One region of the Exiguobacterium sp. s39 genome, then DNA from elsewhere that is predicted to be linked to it. Evidence: a T-box and tRNA genes for the amino acid it is inferred to sense, from the RefSeq annotation. Region 1 holds a T-box; the other holds one or more tRNA genes.
What was found. A T-box is a leader RNA that pairs with one kind of tRNA and senses whether it is charged. The one in region 1 lies ahead of ileS (isoleucine--tRNA ligase), so its partner is inferred to be a tRNA-Ile.
Positions count from the first base shown of each region.

Region 2: it encodes a tRNA-Ile, which carries the amino acid that the T-box ahead of ileS (isoleucine--tRNA ligase) is inferred to sense. The anticodon was not compared.

Region 1 is NZ_JACSNA010000001.1:1,368,164-1,377,016, forward strand. Features, by position in the region: gene KNQ11_RS07280 (uracil-xanthine permease family protein) at 1-692, opposite strand, end outside; gene pyrR (bifunctional pyr operon transcriptional regulator/uracil phosphoribosyltransferase PyrR) at 744-1,274, opposite strand; gene KNQ11_RS07290 (RluA family pseudouridine synthase) at 1,523-2,446, opposite strand; gene lspA (signal peptidase II) at 2,443-2,919, opposite strand; gene ileS (isoleucine--tRNA ligase) at 2,992-5,727, opposite strand; T-box leader at 5,785-6,025, opposite strand; gene KNQ11_RS07305 (DivIVA domain-containing protein) at 6,026-6,547, opposite strand; gene KNQ11_RS07310 (YlmH family RNA-binding protein) at 6,573-7,343, opposite strand; gene KNQ11_RS07315 (YggT family protein) at 7,340-7,615, opposite strand; gene KNQ11_RS07320 (cell division protein SepF) at 7,618-7,944, opposite strand; gene KNQ11_RS07325 (YggS family pyridoxal phosphate-dependent enzyme) at 8,138-8,809, opposite strand; gene pgeF (peptidoglycan editing factor PgeF) at 8,796-8,853, opposite strand, start outside.
Region 2 is NZ_JACSNA010000001.1:196,042-204,894, reverse strand. Features, by position in the region: gene KNQ11_RS01035 (alpha-amylase) at 1-1,131, opposite strand, end outside; tRNA gene KNQ11_RS01030 (tRNA-Ile) at 1,248-1,321, opposite strand; tRNA gene KNQ11_RS01025 (tRNA-Met) at 1,333-1,406, opposite strand; gene KNQ11_RS01020 (Na/Pi cotransporter family protein) at 1,535-3,178, opposite strand; gene KNQ11_RS01015 (hypothetical protein) at 3,386-3,871, shown strand; gene ispG (flavodoxin-dependent (E)-4-hydroxy-3-methylbut-2-enyl-diphosphate synthase) at 4,039-5,148, shown strand; gene KNQ11_RS01005 (hypothetical protein) at 5,308-5,817, shown strand; gene KNQ11_RS01000 (GGDEF domain-containing protein) at 5,919-6,998, shown strand; gene KNQ11_RS00995 (GGDEF domain-containing phosphodiesterase) at 7,054-8,853, opposite strand, start outside.

The DNA of each region.
Region 1 (8,853 bases):
CACGATGGTGTGTAATTCAAGAACGGAATCGTGAAGTCCGGCACGTGGAAGAACGTTGCTTGTTGGAGTGGTGTGAAATCAATGATTCCGACCGATGCCGCAACGAGATAACCAACCGTGATCCCGAACAGGATCGGAATCGTACTCCACATTCCTTTTAAGTACGTCATCGCAAGGAGTGTGACGCCGAGTGTGACCATCGCAACGAGGAAGTACAGTCCGTTGTACTTACCGCCCGCTCCGTTCATCGCCATGTTGACAGCGGTCGGGGCGAGCGATAGACCGATGACCATAATGACCGGTCCGATGACGACCGGTGGGAGTAACCGAAGCAACCAAGCAGCTCCTGTGTAGCGGATGAGGAGTGAGACAAGTCCATAGACGAGTCCAGCGACCATTCCGCCGATTAACGCATCCTCGACACCCCACCGTTCACTGACGGCAATGATCGGGGCAATGTAGGCAAAACTCGAACCAAGATATGTGGGTACTTTGAAGCGGGTAACGGCGAGGAAAATCAGTGTGCCGACTCCGCTTGCGACGAGCGCGACCGATGTGTTGAGTCCCGTTAAGAGCGGGACGAGCACGGTCGCACCAAACATCGCGAAGACGTGTTGTAGGCTGAGCATCAGCCAGTTTAGAGGGTGAGTAGGTACTTCTTGTACATCAAGTACTGCGGCATGTTTTGCCATATGGATGACTCCCTTTCTGGTCTCTCTGGACCACCTTAAAGGTTTTGAATTTTAGCGTTTAATGAATACTTGATCGGCTTCATCGACTTCGGCGAGCGCAACGACGACTTGTTCCTCACGGGATGTCGGGACGTTCTTACCGATGAAATCTGGTCGAATCGGTAACTCCCGATGTCCGCGGTCGACGAGTACAGCGAGTTGAATCATACTCGGTCTTCCGTGATCGACGAGCGCGTCCATCGCGGCGCGAACGGTGCGACCTGTGTAGAGCACGTCGTCAACGAGGACGACGATTTTCCCGGTGATATCTTCCGGTAGATCAGAACCTTTGATTTCTGGTTCTAAACTTCGTTTCGACAAGTCATCCCGGTACATTGAGATGTCGACGACACCGAGTAAGACCGGTTTTCCTTCGATTTGTTCGATGCGCTTCGCAAGTCGACGAGCGAGTGTCTCGCCTCGCGTCTTGATTCCGACAATCATCAAATCATGAATTCCTTTGTTACGTTCGATGATTTCATGGGCGATCCGTGTCAGTGCACGTCCGATCGCGGCTTCATCTAAGATGACGGCTGGTTTCATGGTTTCTCCTTTCATACAAAAGACCTTCTGCGGAAATCCGCAGAAGGTCATCGAAGACAGAATCATGGCATACGTCATGTATGCATGCCTACACACAATCGTGGTAGGTTCTCCCTTTCGCAGCCTCTCCGGACTCGATTAAAGGTGATACTAGTTAGGTAGGATCGTCACTCGGACGACCGAAGTGTCAGTAGAGGATGTCTCGCATCGCTCTCTAGGTGATACTCTACCGTTTTATTAGAAAAACGTCAAGACTCTAATTCAAGTTTTTTCAATTGACCGATTTCAAATGTCATCTCTTCTGGGAGCGGTGCTTCAAACCGCATCCACTCACCTGTGCGTGGGTGTTCGAAACCGAGAACCGCAGCATGCAAGGCTTGACCGTTCATTTTCATCGTCTTGCGTGGACCATATTTCGGGTCACCAGCAAGAGGGAAACCGATATAACGCATATGGACACGGATTTGGTGCGTCCGTCCTGTTTCAAGTTTACATTCAACGACCGTAAAGCCCTCGTACCGATCAAGAACACGGAAATGGGTCACGGCAGACTTTGAATTCTTATCCGTTACCGTCATCCGTTGACGGTCGTTCTTATCGCGTCCGATTGGCGCTTCAATCGTTCCGAGTTCGTGCGGGATTTCACCGTGTACGAGCGCAATATAAAGACGCTCCGTCGTCTTCTCTTTCAATTGATGCGCAAGTGATTCATGCGCTAAGTCGTTCTTAGCGACCATCAACAGACCTGACGTATCCTTATCGATTCGGTGAACGATTCCTGGTCGTTTGACGCCATTGATGCCTGAGAGATCTTGACAGTGGTGTAATAAGGCGTTGACGAGCGTTCCTGAGACATGCCCTGCCGCCGGGTGGACGACCATCCCTTTTGGTTTGTTGACGACGATGACGTCCGAATCTTCATAGACGACATCAAGTGGGATGTCTTCCGGCAAGATTTCGAGTTCCACTGCTTCCGGGATATGGACCTCAATCGATTCCGTTCCCGATAATTTATAGTTCGGTTTGACGACACGACCGTCGACTTCGACGCGCCCCGCTTTCAACCATTCCTGTACTTGCGAACGCGACCAATCGTTTTGTTCTGCGAGCCATTTATCAATGCGCCCTGTCGCTCCATCCGCTTGCACGGACCATGTTTCTACTTCATTCATTTATCCATCGTTCCTTTCTTAGTCAACCGTTCTTCGAACATGACGCTAATTAGCATCGTGATGACACCAAACGTCAAACAGACGTCTGCGACATTAAAGATCGGAAAATTATAGCCGAACGGGAAGAAGTGGAAGAAATCAACGACTTCTCCTCGTGCCATTCGATCAATGAAATTTCCGATCGCACCACTGAGCAATAACGCGATGCTCCAAGCAAATACCTTATTTTTCGTGCCTTCCTTGTAGAGGAAGTAAATCAATCCAATGACGACGACGACCGTAACGATGAAGAAAAAGCCGAATTTACCTTCGAGCATGCCCCACGCAGCGCCTCGATTCCGATACGAGTTGAGATAAAAGAAATCCGGAATGACCGTGATGGCTTGACCGATCGTCATATTTTGAACGACAATCCATTTCGTCAACTGGTCGATTCCAACGAGTAAAGCAGCAATCCCTAAGTAAAGCCACATCCTATTGTCCTCCGCATCCAAAAATAATGAGGGGCGTCCTGCGAAGTCGCAGTCGCCCCTCCCTTTGTATCATTATAAAGAATTGACGACTTCAGTACAACGTGGGCAAAGCGTCGGATGAGCCGGATCTTGTCCGAGTTCCGTCGAATATGTCCAACAACGTTCACATTTTTCACCGTCAGCTTTTTGAACCGTGATGCCGGTCGTCTCATACATCTTATCCGCCGTTTCAACGAATTCGAGTTGTGAGACTTGGAGTAACTGCTCAAGATGATCGATTGTTCCGAGCAAGGCTTTCGTCTCTTCCTTCGGTGCAAGCAAGAGTTTCGCTTCGAGTGTCTTACCGACGAGTTTCTCAACGCGCGCTTCCTCGAGTGCTTTTAAGACATCATCGCGGAATGTCAGGAACGCGTTCCATTTCTCGATGAGGGCAAGTCCTTCTTCTGAGACTTCGACCGTTTTCGGAAGGTCTGTCAGGAAGATACTCTTCGTTTCAACAGCTGGTACGAATTCCCATGCTTCGTCTGCTGTGTGTGGCAAGACAGGTGCCATCAATTGCAACAAGGCAACGACTGTATCATACATGACCGTCTGAACCGCACGACGCGATGTCGCGTCTGCTTTTTCGATATACAGGATATCTTTCGTGTAATCGAGGTAGAACGACGACAAATCAAGGACACAGAAGTTATGGAGCAATTGATAGACCGACATGAAGTCGTACGCATCATAAGCCGCTTTTACTTTTCCAACAAGTTGGTCCAGTTTCGTACGCATGAAACGATCTGACTCTGGTAAGTCTTCAAATGCGACGCGGTGCATCGCAGGATCGAATTGATCCAAGTTTCCGAGGAGGAAACGAACCGTGTTCCGGATTTTACGATATGATTCTGAGACTTGTTTGAAGTTATCCATCGATGCTCGGACATCAGCTTGATAATCGACTGATGCCACCCACAAGCGAAGGATCTCTGCTCCAAATTGTTGCATGACTTGAATCGGTGCAATCGTGTTACCGATCGATTTCGACATCTTGCGACCTTGACCATCCAGAACGAATCCGTGACTGACGACCGCTTTGTATGGTGCTTTTCCTGTCGTTGCGACGGCTGTCGATAGCGATGAGTTGAACCAACCACGATATTGGTCAGATCCTTCAAGATAGAGATCCGCTGGACGTGTCAATTCAGGACGTGTCGCAAGGACACCGGCATGTGATGAACCAGAATCGAACCAGACATCCATGATGTCCGTTTCTTTTTTGAAGATACCGTTCGGGCTTGCTGGATGTGTGAATCCTTCAGGAAGCAAGTCGACTGCTTCGCGCTCATACCAGACATTTGATCCGTGAGCTGCAAATAGATTCGCGATATGATCAATCGTTTCTGGTGTGACGATTTCCGTTCCATCTTCAGCGTAGAAGATTGGAAGTGGAACGCCCCAAGCACGTTGACGTGAGATGACCCAGTCGCCGCGGTCTTTGAACATGTTGTGGAGACGTGTTTCCCCCCACTCTGGTACCCACTGGACGCCTTTGATCTCATCAAGGATTTCCGCACGGAAGTCTTTGATTGAAGCGAACCACTGTGGTGTTGCCCGGAAAATGACCGGTTTTTTCGTCCGCCAGTCATGTGGATACGAGTGTTTGATGAACGATAGTTTCAAGAGTGCACCGGCTTCTTCGAGGGCAAGACCGATTTCTTTATTCGCATCTTCATAGAACATGCCTTCGAATCCAGGTGCTTCTGCTGTCATGATCCCTTTATCGTCGACTGGGCAAAGGACGTCAAGACCGTAAGCTTGACCGATGTGGAAGTCATCTTCCCCGTGACCTGGAGCCGTATGAACGACACCTGTCGCTTCCGCTGTAACGTGATCGCCAAGCATGACGAGTGATTCACGGTCGTACAGTGGATGTTTTGCTTTCATGTATTCGAAATCCGCACCATTAAAGACACGTCCGACTGTTGCATCTTCCCATCCGAGTGCTTCGATGACTTCAGGAACAAGTGTTTCCGCTACGATATAGCCTTTTCCTTGATACTCGATCCGCGCATACGTTAATTCCGCACTGACAGAGATTCCGAGGTTCGCTGGAATCGTCCATGGTGTCGTCGTCCAGATGACGAAATGATCCGTCGGCTCTAAGATGTTTTTTCCGTCCATGACTTGGAACGCGACATAGATGGCAGCTGACCGTTTATCTTGATATTCGATTTCTGCTTCAGCTAATGCCGATTCAGAAGACGGTGACCAATAGACCGGTTTCTTCCCTTTGTAGATATAGCCTTTGTTCGCCATATCGCCGAATAAACGAATTTGAGCTGCTTCAAATTCTGGTTGAAGAGTGATGTATGGGTTGTCATAGTCACCGAGAACGCCGAGACGTTTGAATTGTTCGCGTTGGTGATCGACTTGTTCCAGCGCATATTTCGCACATAATTCACGGAATTCTGCGACCGTCATCGATTTACGATCAACACCGGCTTTTTGAAGTGCTGTTTCAATCGGTAATCCGTGTGTGTCCCAACCAGGCACGTATGGAGACTGGAAGCCATTCATCGATTTATAACGAACGATGATGTCTTTTAAGACTTTGTTTAATCCGTGACCCATATGGATGTCACCATTCGCATACGGAGGACCATCGTGGAGGATGAACGTTGGCTTTCCAGCGTTTTTTTCCTGGACCGCAGCGTAGAGATTCATCTCTTCCCATCGTGCTTGCATATCTGGTTCACGTTTTGGCAAGTTGCCTCGCATTAAAAACTCCGTTTTCATCATCAATAAGGTTTCTTTGTAATCCATCTGACTATCTCTCACCTTTCGCTTTAAAAGTACAAAAAAAGCCAAGCTCATCCCTGAGATAGGGACGAGCTTGGCTGAACTCGCGGTACCACCCTACTAATCCCGCTCGCCATTTTGACGACGCAGGACCGCTTAAGAACTCGATAACGGGAGTGAGCCGGCATGACTTACTGTTCAGCGAACGTTCAGTCATGCACTCCAAGGGGATACCCCATCTTTTTCGTTGCTCGGGCTTCCACCATTCCCCGATTCGCTGTCAACCGTCCAAGATGCGACGTGTCCTTGTCATTGATTTTATTTATACGACATCGTCGTCATTATACGCAACTGCTGGAACATCGTCAAGCGCTCCACGAGAAGAGAAATCAAACGCATCCCAGTCATGGCTCGTCAATAATTCCATCTGCGCATCGATCAATACTTTGAATCGATTACGATAGAGTTCGATTTTTTTGCGCATTTGCTCTACTTCGAAGTCCGTCCGTTGTGCCCGGCGTTGCGCTGCATCTTGCAACTGCTCTGCTTCACGTTCTGCTTGCTTTAGGATCAAGCTCGCTTCTTTTGAAGCATTGGCTTTGACTTCTTCAGCTGCTTCCTGTGCGACGATGATCGATTTATTCAATGTTTCTTCCATCGAACTGAAGTAATCAACGCGTGCTTGCATGTTTTGGATGACTTCCTGTTGTTGACGATTCTCACGTAACAACAATTCAAAATCCTTGATGACTTGATCTAGGAATTCGTTCACTTCATCTTCGTCATAGCCGCGAAACTTTCGTGTGAACTCCTTATTATGAATATCGAGTGGCGTTAATGGCATGATGAATTCCTCCTCCGCATTTATCTTATCCTTTTAAAATACCGTATTGTAGCTTGATCCGGTCACGTTTCGTTGATCCGAGGATTGCAATCAACTTGACGCGTCCTGTTCCACGCAAGGAAAGCAAGTCGCCTTCTTCTAGCATGAAGCTCGAATCATCCACTACTTTATAATTGACCTTACTTTCACCTTGTTTAATGAGCGTCTGTGCTTTTTGACGCGAGAAGCCGAGAATTTCACTCACGACCGTATCGAACCGAAGTGAACTGACGAACCCAAGTGTCTCTTCCCACTCTTGATCCTTCACTTTCAAACGGTCTTCCGCCTCAACACGCGAAAGACGAATCTTCGTCTTCCCTGCTCGTTCGACGTTTGCTTCGATATAGGTCGCGACTTCGTCCGCGACGGCAAACTGTACTTGATCCTGAATGATGACGTCGCCGAATTTAGCTCGTTTCAATCCGACGTTCAATAATGTACCGGTGACTTGACGATGAGAAAGTTCAACGAATTTAGTAGGATAATGAATGCGATAGATGGAAATGTCAAAGTCATCCGCGTTGTATTCATAATAATCTGGTGCGAGGATTGCCCGTTTACGTTCAGCGCCTTCGAAACCGCCCTCAAAAAAGAGGGCGCATTTCGAACCGACGAGTTCTTGTGTGATTTGTTGTTCACGTGGATCTAGGAAATCCGTTAATTTGAACGTATAGGTCGCTTCCACATGATCGATCCAGTTCAAGACTGAATCGACGAATTCCCGCTCGCTTCCACGATAATGATCGTATACGCTCATACTAAAAAGATTGCTCGGATACCCGATTGAGCCAAGTTCAAGACGAGGAAGGCTACAATCGGCGAGATATCCAGCATGCCCCCGATAGGCGGGATGATACGACGGAAGGGCGCTAGGAATGGCTCGACTAACATCGCGAGCACTTGTCCGAATTTAGAATCACGGGCATTCGGGAACCACGAAAGCAGGATATAAACGATCATGACGTAACTGTAATACTGTAATAACGTACTTAATGTACGACCAATCGCGTACATCACTTGAGAATCCATACTTACCACCCCTTATGATTAATATCATCTTCTCCAAGAAGATTCGAGATGCTACCAGCTAACTCGACATTGTTCGGAACACAGAGGAGGGTATTCTGACTGATCGTCGTAATCGTTCCATCGAGAGCGAAGACGACACCAGATAAGAAATTGATCATCTGTCGTGATTGATCTTTTGACATACGCTGCATATTGACGATGACAGCACGGTTCTGACGAAGATGTTCCCCGATTTCCTGGGCTTCGTTGAAGACACGTGGTTCACTCAAGATGACTTGCGATTTCGTTTTTTTCGTCGCATGAAGCGGCACGATATTCGATTGTCTCACGCTGTCCTCCTTTTGAGTAACACTTGGGGTAGATTCCTCGTAATACTCTTCGTACTCTTGTTGTGAAGCACCTCTACCTTTATTTATTGTAGCATCATTTTCATATTCAAGTTCATCTAAATCGTCGCTGTTGCCGAGAAATAGATTTTGCATTTTTGATTTAAAACCCATATCCATTCTCCCTTCTTCTCGTTTAGGTGTGAACGAGCGTTGTCCCGATTCGGACGAACGTCGCCCCTTCTTCGATGGCGATCTCAAAATCCGATGACATTCCCATAGATAACTCCGTACATGGAGCATACGACAATTTTTTCGCCTTGACCTCTTCTTGCAATGTTTTTAATGACCGGAATACCTCACGGATACGCGTCGTATCTTCCGTTAACGGTGCCATCGTCATCAGTCCGATGACACGAATCGCTGGATACTGACCGATTTCATGTAAGAACGACGGTACATCCTCAGGCGCGATGCCTTGCTTCGATTCTTCTCCCGAAACGTTGACTTGAATGAAACAATCAATGATTCGGTCCGTTCGTTTATTGATCTCTTCCGCCAAATGAAGACGGTCAAGAGAATGCAGCACGTCAATGGCATCGATGATCTGACGAACTTTACGCGTTTGTAGCGTACCGATGAAGTGCCATGTACAGGCGGTTCGTCCGAGCTCTGCCTGTTTTTCGAGCAATCCATCCGGACGATTTTCACCGAGATGGGTCACACCTGCTGCTAATAATTCAGAAGCAACTTGACTTGAGACTGATTTCGTCACGCCAATCAACTGTACCTGCTTTTCTGAAGAACTCTTTTCACTCGCTTGTTTCATTCGTTTCGTAACCTCTTGTACATTATCAAGAATTGACATCCAATGACTCCTTTACGATCAAACTTGCAAAGCGACCACCGTGG
Region 2 (8,853 bases), 1.2 Mb from region 1:
TACCGGATGTGGTCCTTGCACTCCATAATAGTCACCGTAGAAGACACATGGGTAACCGTCTTTACGAAGTAAAATCGCCGCGTAAGCGTGTTGTTTGAACCAGTCATCCACCCACGACTCAAGTGATTCCCCCGGTTGAGAATCGTGATTGTCGACGAACGTGACGGCATTCGTCGGGTGTGATTCGACAAGGGTATCTGCAAACAATGTCGTCATATCAAACTCCTGTCCCAGCTTCGAAGCTTCATGGAACTTATAATGAAGCGGAACATCGAACAAATCGATCGTATAGTCGACGCTATCAAGGAAATGACGACAATCATCGAGATCTGATTTCCAGAACTCACCGACCATATAGAAGTCACCTTCACTTTTTTCAATCATTGATTTTGCGAATTCATGAACGAATTCATAGTTGATATGTTTGATGGCATCGAGTCGGAAACCTTGGCAATCAATTGTTTCTTGGAACCAATGTCCCCAGCGGATCATTTCTTCTCGGACTTCCGGGTGATTATAATCGATGTTCGCGAACATCAAATAGTCATAGTTTCCGAATTCATCATCGACTTGATCATTCCAATCTTTATTTTTACCGGAAATTTTAAAGACACCCGTCTTTTCTTCACGGGCATCAAAATCCGTTCCATTGAAAAATTCATGTGTCCAGATGAAATCTGAATATTTTCCGTTACGTCCTGGGAACGTAAACTTCGTCCAAGCTTCGATTTCAAACTCTTCTGAAATTTCTTTCGAACGATCTTCCGGATGGACTTCGACGACATTGATCGTCTCGAGTTCATCGGCTGCTGCTTTATGGTTCATGACGACATCAGCGTAAACAGCGATATCGTTCTCCCGAGCAACCTGGATCGCTTCGACGAGTTCATCTTTCGTACCGTATTTCGTACGGACCGTTCCTTTTTGATCAAATTCGCCTAAATCATAGACGTCATAGATGCCATATCCTGTATCTTCATCCGATTGACCTTTTGACGCCGGTGGAATCCACACGGACGTGATGCCGGCAGCACGTAATTCAGGCGCCCGCTCTTTCAAGCGTTGCCAGTGCTTCCCATCATTCTCTACATGCCACTCAAAAAACTGCATCATCGTATGGTTACGTTCCATCTCTCTTCGCTCTCCCTTAGTTACTATAGTATGAATATTATTACAATATCTTTACTATTCCCCGGGGGAACAAAAATAAACGCTTCCCGTTTTTCAACGAGAAGCGTTCTACTGAATGGACCCTGCAGGGCTCGAACCTGCGACCGGACGGTTATGAGCCGTCAGCTCTAACCAGCTGAGCTAAGGGTCCTTAAGTAATAGTAGCGGCGGAGGGAGTCGAACCCACGACCTCACGGGTATGAACCGTACGCTCTAGCCAGCTGAGCTACACCGCCATGATGTATGTTTCTTACTCTTACTAGATTACGAGATGTGGCGAAACTTGTCAATATGCTATTTCAAAAAAATAAACAGCTGATTTCATTTTTTTGAAATCAGCCGTCATAAGAAAATCGTATTTCACTTAGTTCGTTAAAGCCGTCCGCTGTTCAAGGACGAGATCCGTGATGTTGACAGCGTGATCGCCAATTCGTTCGAGGTTTGACAAGAGATCGACGAAGATCATCCCTGCTTGTCCCGTACATTCGCCAGCGTTAACACGAAGGACGTGATGCTTCCGGAATGACCGTTCGAGTGCATCGAGTTTACCTTCGAGTTCTAGAACTTTGCGAGCTCGTGTGACATCATCCTCTTCGACAGCGCGTACGGCACAATCGACGATTTCTTGCGTCAAGGCATACATGTCATCAAGCTCTTTCTTCGCAGCTGATGTGAACTGAATTCTGTTGACGATTTGGAAATCGACTAATTCAACGATGTTTTCGACGTGGTCACCGATTCGTTCGAAATCATTGACAGCGTGCATCAGTAACGAGTGTTCATTTGATTCACGCTCTGATAAATCATGTGCCGCTACTTTAACGAGATAACTCGTGACTTCTGTATTTAAATGGTTGATCGCATATTCAATCTGCTCTGATTCTGAAACATCTTTCTTATCATGCGATTGCGTGTAACGGTGCGCTTTTGCAAGTGCGTCTTTCGAGAATTCTCCCATTCGCAATACTTCGAGCTTTGCTTGATTCAAAGCAAGTGCCGAAGATTGGTTCAAGATGTTCTGATCGAGATGACGCGGTTTCGAATCAATCGTCGTATCCGTACCCGGTACGATTTTTTGTACAAGCCATGCGATTTGCGCAATGAACCAACATTGAATCAACGTATTGACGACATTGAATGTTCCATGTGCAAAGGCGATTTGCATTTTTGGACCTAAATCAAGCGCGCCTGTGATCCACGTAATGAAGCTTGAGAAGATTGGTAATGCAATCAGGAACAATACTGTTCCGATAATGTTGAAGATGACGTGTGCCGCTGCTGTCCGTTTAGCTGCAATCGACGCACCAAGTGCTGCAAGTACTGCTGTGATCGTTGTTCCGATGTTATCACCGAACAAGACCGGAAGTGCCGCTTTGATATCGATCATGCCACCAGCGTACAACTCTTGTAAGATGCCGATCGTTGCTGACGACGACTGGACAAGAACAGTAAAGATCGTTCCGACGAATACACCAAGCAATGGATTATCCGACATCGATACCGTCAACTCACGGAACCAGACACTTGACTCAAGTGGAGCCATTCCGTCGCCCATCAATGTCAAACCATAGAACAATGCACCGAAGCCGAAGAAAATCTGTCCGATGTATTGAACCCGTTCTTTATTGAAGAAGAAGATCAAGAAAGCACCAATTGCGATTGCTGGAAGCGCAGCTTCCTTGACGTTAAAGCCGATGATGAAAGCCGTAATCGTTGTTCCGATGTTAGCCCCCATGACGACTCCGATTGCCTGTCGTAAATTCATCAGACCCGCACTAACGAGTCCGACAACGATGACGGTCGTCCCTGACGACGACTGTATCAAAATCGTGACGACGATACCCGCTAGGATACCTAACAGTGGATTTGTCGTATATTTATCGAGGATATAACGTAATCGGTCTCCTGCTGTTTTTTGGAGCCCATCTCCCATATACTTAATACCGAATAGGAAAATCCCGAGTCCACCTATGAAGGTGAAAATCATTTCCTGCAAATCATAGTTCATCTTGCCAGCTCCTTTATTTCATGTGGATTGATGTGTTTGTAAAGTTTATTTTCTCAACTCCCCCATTATGTAAAGGTCTGTTGAACTTGTAAATAGTTTTTGAGACATCCGTTTGTTAAGGTTTTATTAATCTGTACCATAACACAAAAACCCTTTATTACCAACAAAAATTAAAAAATTAAAATCTGTTATAAAACAGTGGAAAGAGTGATTCACTTGTCATTTTTACGTCAACTGATTAATTACTTACAAACTTCTTTAATTCCAAATCGTCCGTTTTTGCGTCTTCGTTTGGCAGATGTTTCCCTTTATTTTTGTGGATTAGCTTGGATTTCATTTTGGACGACGGTCATTGATTCCTTCTTTTTACAAAAAAACATCCCGATCATCGTTTGGTTCATCCTTCATTTCATCTTTATCGCAATCGCTGTATTACTTTACGTATTGTTTATGGCGTATCTAACGAAGGGGTTCGTCCGATTGTTACTTCCCCGTCCGTGGGCATATCGCCAAACGTTTCCTTATACGGTTGCAACGAATCTCTGGTCTTTCCCACTCGGTATGCTTCTATACCAACTCGATTACCCTCGCTTCGGAATCGGGATACTCGTAATCGGACACTTCGTCTACACATTAGTACCATTATGGATTGCCCGTTCCTCAAAGCCACGCGCTTCACGTAAACCTCAATGAGTATTAAAATCAGGCGTCCGACGGATTGACGGACGCCCTTCTTTCATTAAACAATTGTAAATGTTCAATTTTCGTTCTTGTTTCTCGATTTTTAGGGAATAGTTCGATATGATAGAAAAGGTAAACATAAACAATATGGCGGTATGCCACAAAAGGAGATTTTCGATATGCCGAAAATGGTCCATCGCTCTAAGACTCGTCCCGTTCGTGTAGGGGACCTTGTCATTGGTGGAAATAATGAAGTCATCATCCAAAGTATGACGACAACTAAAACACACGACGTCGAAGCGACAGTCGCTGAAATCCTACGTCTTGAAGAAGCTGGTTGCCAAATCGTCCGCGTCGCTTGTCCGGAAGAACGTGATGCGCTCGCACTTGCAGAAATCAAAAGCCGAATCAACATTCCGCTTGTCGTAGACATCCACTTCAACTATAAACTTGCGCTTATGGCAATCGAAGCTGGCGTCGATAAAATCCGGATCAACCCGGGTAACATCGGTCGTCGCGAAAAGGTAGAAGCCGTCGTTACAGCAGCAAAAGCGAAAAACATTCCGATTCGTATCGGAGTAAACGCTGGTTCACTTGAAAAGCATATTCTTGAAAAATATGGCTATCCAACTGCTCGTGGTATGGTCGAAAGTGCTTTGCACCATATTAAGATCCTCGAAGACCTCGACTTCCATGACATCATCGTCTCGCTTAAAGCATCAGACGTACAGTTGGCGCTTGAAGCGTATCAGCTCGCTTCTGAATCATTCGACTATCCACTTCACGTCGGGATTACGGAATCTGGTCCACTTCGCTCTGGTTCATTAAAATCAGCAGCGGGACTTGGCGCGATCTTGTCACGCGGAATCGGAAATACAGTTCGTGTATCTCTTTCAGCGGACCCTGTCGAAGAAGTAAAAGTCGCAAAAGAAGTCTTGAAATCATTTGGTCTCGCAGCGAACGCAGCGACATTGATCTCATGTCCAACATGTGGTCGGATCGAAATCGATTTAATGTCAATCGCTGCAGAAATCGAAGACTATATCGAAAACATCCAAGCGAACATCAAAGTTGCGGTTCTCGGATGTGCGGTCAACGGTCCTGGTGAAGCACGTGAAGCTGATATCGGTATCGCTGGTGCACGAAACGAAGGATTGTTATTCCGTCACGGAGAAATCATCCGTAAAGTACCGGAAGCAACGATGGTCGAAGAATTGAAGAAAGAGATCGATGCGATCGTTCTCGAAAAACAGGCTGAAAAAGAAGCCGAAAAAGCGAACCATGCATAAGTTGAAGACTCCTCCCTCGCGAGGAGTCTTTTTTCGTATCTCGATTTCGACTATGTTATACTAAGTGAAGAAAAATTTTTAGAACGTGGGTGACTGTAAATGAAAATTGGAATTGACATCGATGGAACGATCACACATCCATCCTCTTGCTTCACTTACATGAATAAATATCTCGGAACGTCGATTGACTTCAATCAGGCGTCCGAGTATGAATTGCATACGTATACCGATATGAATCAAATCGAATTTTGGGACTACATGGTGAACTCCGGTCACGAGACCGGCATTTATCGTGAATCCATCCCTCAAGAACATGTTCGCCACCACCTATGGAATTTGCGGAAGCAATATGACCTCCATTACGTAACAGCACGATCGGAGCTCGTTCGTCCTGTAACAGAAGAGTGGATCAAACAACACGAACTTCCTCTTGATTCCTTGATCATGACGGGATCACACGACAAAGTACAAGTCGTCCGTGATTTATCACTCGATTTATTCATGGAAGATCGATTAGAGAATGCTGTGCAAATCGCAGAAGACACATCGATTCCTGTAATCTTGTTCGACGCACCTTATAACCGTAAAGCCGTACCGAATAATGTCATTCGTGTCGCTTCATGGAATGAGGCCGTTTTAGAGATTCAAAAATTTGCACCGATTCGTTAAAAACAGCCGATTAGGCTGTTTTTTCCATTTTTATGTCATTGCATGACTTGATATCGTACAATGACGATAGATTGAAACTTTGATATAGGAAGGGCTTCGTGATGCTTGCGACAGTGAATATCTTTTTTATTAATATCTGTATTATTTTTCTCGTTTCTACGTTCACCTTTTACCTACTTCGTGATCGTTTGCCAATTCAACCTGACTCAAAAATGTCTACTCGTCTCTATTTCGGACTTTCCAATGGTATGACTGGCATTCTACTTATGCATAATGCAATCGACTTAAATGGAGCATTGATTGATTTACGGTTATTACCACTCGCTTTGTCCGCTTTGTTCGGTGGTAATATCAGTATTGCCGTGACAGGGCTGATGCTCTTGATCTACCGATTCGTGATTGATAGTGGCGATTCACTAAACGCTCTGTTTAGTTCTGTCATCACACTACTTGGATTTCTAGTACTTTCTTTTATTTGTCGTCGATTCATCAAACGGCAAGGGTATTTCTTTTCTGCCATCGTCACGGTCGGTTCCCTACTCGTACTCTCGCGATTGATTATGAGCAACTCCCCAGCGGATGCCTGGGGAACGATTTATATTCCATATTTCATTTTAACGATTGGTGGAGCCTTTTTGTTTTATCGTTTGTCTTCACTTCTTCAGCAGCATTTTGTTCTTTATTCTTATCAATCCTATCTTGCTTCGACCGATCAATTGACGCGGCTCGCGAACCGCCATGTCATTTTAGAAAAAGTCACAACGCTCGAAAAGAGTAAAGATTCTTGGGGAGTCATCTTGTTTGATTTGGATCACTTCAAGAATGTAAACGATACACATGGTCACGCGATAGGAGACGCTGTCTTGCGCCACTTTTCAATCTTATTGAACGAGCATTGTCCGGCACCCGTTACGGTCGGTCGATATGGTGGTGAAGAATTCATCGTCATCGTTCCAGACATTGAACCGCATCCTCCTGTCGTCCTAGCTGAAACAATCGTAACAGCCGTTCAGCAAACACCTTTCGTCATGCAAGATCATGCCGTATCCATTACGGTATCCGCAGGAATTGCTTACGCTCATCAACAACCAGCTGAAACAGTATTTAAGCAAGCGGATAGCGCTTTGTACGAAGCAAAAGCACAAGGACGAAATCAGTATCGCCTGTATCAATCGAAATGAATACTAAAAAGCCACTTCTCCTCCGAGCGATTCGGACTGAAGTGGCTTTTGTTGGTCAACGGACCGTTCCTTCATTCGTCTTTTGCAGTAGACAGATGATTTCTTCAAGTGGTACCGGTTTAGCGAAGAAATAACCTTGGAATAGATGAATACCGATTTCCTTGGCAATGCGTACTTCTTCTCCTGTCTCAACTCCTTCGACGATACATTCGACATGCATCGACTGGCTCAGTTGAAAAATCGACTCGAGGATGGATTGTCGTTTCTCCGATTCACCGATTTGTTCGATGAATTGCTTCGGAATCTTTAATTGACGTAACGGTAACAAACGCTCGAGAACATGATAGGATGCGTGACCAGTTCCGAAATCATCGAGTGACAACGGGAAATCGAGCGTTTTGATTCGTTTGAGCGCTCGATGAATCGATTGACTCTCGAAATCAAGTGACTGACTCTCTGTGATTTCAATTTTAATCTGTTGCGGTTTTAAGGCATACTTCAGTAGCGTTCGTTCGATGAACGGCATGAACGATTCACTCGTCAACTGGCGTGGTGATACGTTGACAGATAACGTAAACTCGTCTGGAACCAGATCGATCAATGCTTTGCGTGTCTTACAGCTTTCCTCAAAAATCCATTCTCCTAGACGAATGATTAAATCACTTTTTTCAGCAATCGGAATGAATACGGATGGTCGATCTGCTCCTTGTAACGAGGTCTTCCATCGAACTAAGGCCTCAAGACCGATGAATTGCTCTGATTGAACATCGTATTGTAATTGATAAACCAGATGAAAATCCGTTTCGATGTTAGCTTGGGCTAGGGATTGTGCTGCTTTGACTCGTAATTCTTGATCCTTACGCCATTCTTGGTCAATACACATCACACGTTCGTTTTGTTGCGCTGCTTCTTGTAAGGCAGTCAATAATTGCTGCACCCGACGCTTTCGATTGTTGGTCGCCCCTTCGCCATTATCAATGACGATGGATATGTTGACATAGACATGATGCCCCTCGATTTCGTATGGTACAGAGATTTCTTGGCTCAATTCTTCCATCGCTTCCTTACACGCCACCTCGTCCGGCTTTTCCATGACGATCAATAACGTCCCTGCTTCAATCCGAGCAAAAGCTTGATAAGGAGGTAGTTGTCTCTTGAGTCGCTCGATACAGGCGCGTAGTACTTGTAACTGAATATCTTCTCCAAAATAACGTGCCAGCTCATAGTAGTTTTCTAAATGAATCCCGACAAAAATGAGCTGTTGTTCGGGTCTTGGAAAATCAATTTCGTTTAATCCTTGGCGATTCAAGACACCTGTTTCTTCATCACGTCGCGCCGTATCGTGTAATTGTATCGCAAGGTCATTTAACCGATTTAAATTGCGAATATGCAAGTGATTGATGACAAGCGCAATCGATACGCCAATCACAATCATGCCAATCCGTCCATAATGGTCTGTCGGATCAATTTCTACCGTCACGGTATCGGCATTCCACATGACATACAAACTAGTTGCGATGGCAATCGCGATGGCGTACCACATCATGATTCGTTGATACGAGATTAAAGCGATCATCAAAAACAAAAAGCTACTTGCCCAAACGGTAACTGCCGCATAAGGTAAAAAGCTAATCGATGTAATCGGAACGACGAGCAACATCAAAGACAATAAGTGCGTTTGCAAAACGGTTTCCATTTTGCGACGACTAATATAAAAAATAAATAGACCCATGACGATTAAAAATGAAATGATGACAGAACGACTCAAATACGCATTCTTAATTGTCTCTTCTGTCGTCGTATAAATGATCAAAGCACCAACGAACATCATGAATAAGGCAAAATTTCCAATCCA